DNA from 2 places in the Leeuwenhoekiella sp. MAR_2009_132 genome. Region 2 is predicted to be linked to the other one. Evidence: riboswitches for the same ligand, from Rfam matches in the RefSeq annotation. Region 2 holds a riboswitch; the other holds the start of a gene.
What was found. A riboswitch is a leader RNA that binds a small molecule or an ion and turns the genes downstream of it on or off. The one in region 2 is predicted to bind thiamine pyrophosphate.
Positions count from the first base shown of each region.

Region 1: linked by a shared signal. The riboswitch ahead of thiM (hydroxyethylthiazole kinase) and the one ahead of thiS (sulfur carrier protein ThiS) in region 2 are both predicted to bind thiamine pyrophosphate.

Region 1 is NZ_JHZY01000004.1:400,294-403,534, reverse strand. Features, by position in the region: gene thiE (thiamine phosphate synthase) at 1-517, opposite strand, end outside; gene thiM (hydroxyethylthiazole kinase) at 518-1,312, opposite strand; TPP riboswitch at 1,363-1,454, opposite strand; gene P164_RS10080 (inositol oxygenase family protein) at 1,817-2,683, shown strand; gene P164_RS10075 (solute:sodium symporter family transporter) at 2,709-3,241, shown strand, end outside.
Region 2 is NZ_JHZY01000004.1:1,655,070-1,658,310, reverse strand. Features, by position in the region: gene thiC (phosphomethylpyrimidine synthase ThiC) at 1-1,776, opposite strand, end outside; gene thiS (sulfur carrier protein ThiS) at 1,820-2,023, opposite strand; TPP riboswitch at 2,117-2,214, opposite strand; gene P164_RS15665 (VOC family protein) at 2,388-2,792, shown strand; gene pdeM (ligase-associated DNA damage response endonuclease PdeM) at 2,896-3,241, shown strand, end outside.

The DNA of each region.
Region 1 (3,241 bases), 1.3 Mb from region 2:
TTGATGCTTTTATACTGCCTATTGCAACCAGAGGTTTTTCGGTAGCATTTCTAATTTGCTGTATTCCTTCTATTCCCCAGGCAGTGACGGTATCAGTTTTTGTGGGAGTTTTAAACACCGGACTTATTCCCAGATAATCTGATGTATAGGTTTGCTCGTTGTATAATTGCTCTAGATATTCGATAGAGTAGCCTAATAACTTACAGGTTTGCCAGTCTTTTCTAATTACTGTGGGATTTATATCGTTATTACCTACGTGTATTCCGTAAGCTTTTGCTTTCTGGGCAACGCTTAGATTGTCATTAATTATTAACGGAACATCATATTTAGAAAGTACTTCTTTTAACCGAATAGCTTTGTCTAAAAAACGGTTATGTGTGGTGTTTTTTTCGCGTAGCTGTATAAGGTCTACACCACCTTTAACAGCCTCTTCTGCTAATTTTAGAAAGTCTTTGCCAGCACAGGCTTCCTCAGATAGGACTAAATATAAGCGGTACGGAAATGAATTTATATTCATTTAATTAGAAAGTTTAATATGCTGTAAAAATTCGGTTTCTGTGATGTTATACAATTTGTCCAGAATATTCATTTGTAAACTTCCTGGACCTGCGCTGTTTTTTGCGGCGAGTTCTCCTGCAATACTAATTAGGGCAGTTGCTGCAACTGCAGCTTCAGTTTTATTAGTAATTACGGCAATAAATGCAGCAAGTATGGCGGTTGCAGAACACCCCATACCCGTAATTTTTGTCATTAATGCATTCCCATTATTTAATTTAAATTCTTGACCTTCATTTACAATAACATCAGTTTCGCCAGAGATTACTACAAGACATCCAAATTCTTTAGTTAAGTATCTGGCAGCATCTATAGCTTCAAGACTAGACGCAGTACTATCAACACCTTTAGTTTGTGTTTTATTGTGTTTTGCTAATGCCAGGATTTCTGACGCATTGCCACGTATTGCAGCAGGTTTAAGTTCTAAAAGTCTATTTAATACCTCATCGCGATATGGCGTAGCACCTGCGCCCACAGGATCTAAAATCCAGGGTTTGTTGTTGTGGTTTGCCTCGGTTGCTGCAATGAGCATAGATTCTACCCAGTACTCATCTAAGGTGCCTATATTAACTACAAGTGCGTTGCATATTTTTTGCATGGAAGCCATCTCATGGTGTGCGTGCGCCATAATAGGAGATGCGCCAATGGCGAGAAGTGCATTTGCAGTGTTATTCATCACCACATAATTTGTGATGTTTTGCACTAGTGGCGATTGATTTCTTACGGTTAAAATATGTTGCCAGAGTTTCTCGTTCATCGCGTATGTTTTAAAAATTTGCGGCTAGAGGATACTGCTCTTTCTGGAATTGAAGTTCTGATACTTTTCCCTACGCTGGTGTTAACCAAACAGGTTCAAAGGGACTGTCTCAATTCTAGATAGAATACCCCTAAAGCCAATTCAAAGATAACAGTTTTAAGACAGATTACCGAAGCAGCAAATACCAAACTATTAATATTCTGGTATACTCTAGATGCTCAATAATATTTATGTGATCTCTTATAAAACTCCCGTTTTTGCAATGGATATGGCGAGGTTGTACATATAACTGCATAGTTTATCCATATGCTTAATAAAGATTAAATCTATTCTTGTAAAGCGTATTGATTACCTAAAAACTAAGATTTTAAAATTTTAGGTTTGAACAAACTCGAAATCGATTGCGAATTGTTGATTTTAGTAAATTTATAGAGGTTTCAAGAGTTTTTAGTCAACTCTTTAACTATGTGCCAACAAAAAAAGTTTAATTAAAAAATATATACTATGGATGCTACAGCAAACGGCCCTATGCATAATCTAGACGATTGGGAAGATGATTTATTAAACAGATATCCAGATCCGGAACCTTCAGAGAAAAGTGAGGAAGAATTTAGAAACTATATAGATTCAGATCGGGTAGATACAGTTAAAGAATTTTACCGCGTAAATCACAAATATCAGACGTATGACTTTGTTACTCAAAAGGAAAACGAATTTTTAAAGTTTGATCGCAGAGAAATGTCTATTTGGGAAGCCATTGATTTCCTGAATACGCTTGTAGACGATAGTGATCCTGATATTGACTTAGATCAATTGCAGCATTTACTACAAACATCTGAAGCTATACGTGCAGACGGTCACCCAGACTGGTTTGTACTTACCGGATTTTTACACGACGTAGGTAAAGTATTATGTCTTTTTGGAGAGCCACAATGGGCAGTTGTAGGAGATACTTTCCCGGTAGGGTGTGCTTTTTCAGACAAAATAGTTTACCCGGAGTTTTTTAAAGACAATCCTGATACCTACAATCAAGAGTACAATACCAAACTAGGTGTTTATGAAGAAAATTGTGGTCTAGATAAGGTTAAAATGAGTTGGGGACACGATGAATATCTGTATCAGATTCTTAAAGATTATCTGCCCGAACCTGCTTTGTATATGATACGGTATCACTCGTTTTACTCACAACATAGGGAAAATGCATATGCACATTTAATGACTCAAAAGGATCACGAGATGTTTGAGTGGGTTAAGAAATTTAATCCCTACGATTTATATTCAAAAGCACCGGTGCCACCAGATTCTAAAAAGTTGAGACCGTATTACGAAGAATTGGTAAAAAAATACTTACCAGAAACCTTAAAGTTTTAATAGGGCACAGAAGACTTTTTAAATTATGACAGCTACCTATATAGGTTTTTTTGGATTCACCTTATTTGTAATTTTTTATACGACATGGAAACTTCGTAAAGATCAGTTTACAACCGCAAATGGTTATTTTTTAGCCGGCAGAACTCTTACCGGAACTGTGATTGCGGGATCAATGATTCTTACAAATATATCTACAGAACATCTTATAGGTATGAATGGGAGTTCGTATCAAAATGGTATTATCGTAATCGCCTGGGAAGTCACCTCGGCGATTGCGCTTGTTATTGCAGCCTTATTTTTTATACCCCGATTTATACGAATGGGGCTCACCACAATTCCTGAATATCTCGAGAAACGTTTTGACAGTACCACACGATCTGTAGTCGCATTTTTATTAATGCTCTCCTTTGTGGTAACACTGTTGCCAATTGTATTGTATACAGGTGCGATAAATATCGAAAGTGTTTTTAGTTTTTCTGAAATGTTTGATATTTCTAGATCTACAGCACTTGTCTATACCGTCCTGGTTATAGGAGTAATCGGTTCTTTGTATGCGAT
Region 2 (3,241 bases):
TAAACCATTTTCTTTAGCGTAATTGCGCACATCCTGACTAATTTTCATCGAACAAAAATTAGGACCGCACATAGAACAAAAGTGAGCCACTTTAGCATTTTCAGAAGGTAAGGTCTCGTCGTGAAATTCACGAGCCGTATCAGGATCGAGTGCTAAATTAAATTGATCTTCCCATCTAAATTCAAATCGCGCTTTACTCATCGCATCGTCTCTGTGTTGCGCTCCGGGATGCCCTTTTGCGAGGTCTGCTGCGTGCGCCGCAATTTTATAAGTTATCACACCGGTTTTTACATCTTCTTTGTTAGGCAACCCCAGGTGCTCTTTAGGGGTCACATAACACAACATTGCACAGCCGTACCAGCCTATCATTGCAGCACCTATACCACTGGTGATGTGATCATAGCCTGGAGCAATATCTGTAGTTAAGGGTCCCAAAGTGTAAAACGGAGCTTCCCCACACACTTCGAGTTGCTTATCCATATTTTCTTTTATCATATGCATGGGGATGTGGCCAGGACCTTCTATGATACATTGTACATCGTGTTTCCATGCAATTTTTGTGAGTTCGCCTAAAGTTTCTAACTCGGCAAACTGTGCATAATCATTAGCATCTGCAATACTTCCGGGACGCAAACCATCTCCTAAAGAGAACGATACGTCATAGGCTTTCATAATCTCACAGATATCTTCAAAATGCTCATATAAGAAGCTCTCTTTATGATGCGAGAGACACCATTTTGCCATTATAGAACCTCCCCGAGAAACAATTCCGGTAAGGCGTTTTGCTGTATGTGGCACATACTTAAGGCGTACACCGGCGTGAATCGTAAAATAATCTACTCCCTGCTCTGCCTGCTCGATAAGCGTGTCTCTAAAAATCTCCCAGGTTAAATCTTCGGCTTTGCCATTTACTTTTTCTAAAGCCTGATAAATAGGAACTGTACCTATGGGCACCGGAGAGTTGCGTAAAATCCACTCTCGAGTTTCATGAATATTTTTTCCTGTAGAAAGATCCATTATGGTGTCTGCTCCCCAACGGCACGCCCATACCGCTTTTTCTACCTCTTCTTCAATGGAAGAACTTACTGCAGAATTACCGATATTGGCATTTATTTTTACTAAAAAATTACGCCCTATAATCATAGGCTCTGCTTCCGGGTGATTGATGTTTGCCGGGATTATTGCTCTTCCACGAGCCACCTCATCACGCACAAATTCTGGAGTAATCACTTTTGGAATACTCGCCCCATAACTGTTGCCGGGATGCTGTGGAGTAATGTGTTGTATTTCGGCTAGTTTTTGATTTTCGCGAATTGCGATATACTCCATTTCAGGAGTAATGATTCCCTGACGCGCATAATGCATCTGAGTAACATTTTTGCCTGCTTCAGCCTTTAATGGATTTGTATTGCGTACAAAGCGCAAATGATCGAGCGCGGCATTTTCTTCCTGTTTACGACCGTAAGCCGAAGAAAGCCCTGATAATTGTACGGTGTCATTTCGGTCTAAAATCCATTGTTTACGTACGGGATCAAGTCCTTTTTTAACATCAATCTCAATATTAGGATCGGTAAATGGGCCGCTGGTATCATACACCAAAACCGGCGCGTTTTTTTCAACCTTACCATTAAATTTATCTATCGTATCTGCCAGAGAAATCTGGCGCATAGGCACTTTAAGGTCTGGGTACAGGCTGCCGCTTACGTACACTTTTTCTGAATTAGGAAAAGGTGCGCGGCTAATGGTTTGTTGCTTCGGAATTTTTTCGGTCTTCATAACGGATAGTTTTAAGAATTATACGTGTCACAAATCAATAATTCTATCCGCCTTGCGTGGCTTTAACGATAAGTACCAGAGCACCATCTTTCAGCATAAATTCATTCCATGCAGTTTGGGTAACAATGGCGTTATTAACAGCCACAGCGATGCCTTTTTGCACGATGTCGAGATGAATTAAAAGTTCTGAAAGCGAAGGCTCTTTAGCGAAAGAATGTGATTGATTGTTGACGTTTACAGTGATCATTTAAAATAGTTTTAAACTGTAAACTGAAGGTGGCATACGCCAAAAAGCAACAACCCGTTTGCATGGAATCTTTATAAAAGATCCTATCTATTGTGGAAAGTTTTCACTTTTCCCTTCGCTGGTACTAACCAGATCAGGTTCAAAGGGTACTATCTCAGCCGATATTGCTATCAGCGCCCCTAAAGTTTACAACGTAAAGCTATACATAAATTGGAGACCTACTGCACTTATAATTTGAAAATTTTAAAAAGGCATTATCCTACTTAACATTATTTAGCCTTTGATTAAGAACAAAATAACACGAAAGAGCCCATAAATACACGCCTCGCTTTGTAATTTTAGAATAACTAAAAAATCAAAAATTATGAAAACAGTAAAACCATATTTAACCTTTAGAGGTGAGTGTCAAGAAGCTTTAAATTTTTATAAAGACTGTTTTGGTGGAGATATCATTAACAAAGAAACTTACGAAGGGAAAGACATTGATATTCCGGGAAGTTATAGAGATAAACTACAGCATGCAGAGCTCAAAGGAAAAGGAATTCATTTAATGGCATATGATGCTTCTCCAGATACACCCTTACAGCACGGCAATCAAGTGCAACTGGGCGTTGATCTTGAGAGTAAAGATGAAGTAAGCGAATTATTTAATAAATTATCTGCAGAAGGTCAAAGTCTTGCAAAACCACAAGAAACCAGCTGGAATGCCTATTACGCTCGTGTTCGCGATAAGTATGGTGTAAACTGGATGCTTAATTACGATATGTAATAATATCATTATTATAAATTTTTAAAATGCCGAAGTACTGCTTCGGCATTTTTTATGCGTCTGCGTTTAAGAAGTGGCTAAAAAGACTGAAATTTGCAGCGCTATGAATCAAACTATTACCATACTCGATAATACCTTTGTTTTACATCCTGCAGGTGGTATTTATTGGGTAGAACAGGAGACGCTTCTTATTGCAGATGTACATCTGGGAAAAGTTTCCCATTTTAGAAAACACGGAAGCGCTGTGCCTTACAAGGCTGTAGCCGAAAATTTTATACAACTTTCACGCATTGCAGATTCTTTTAAACCTAAAGGCATTTGCTTTCTGGGCGATTTGTTTCACAGCAGCTTAAATACCGAATGGAATTTATTTGAAGACTGGGTTGCCTCCCGAGAAGAAAATATCATTTTAGTGGCGGGGAATCACGATATCATTGCTCCGCTTAAAT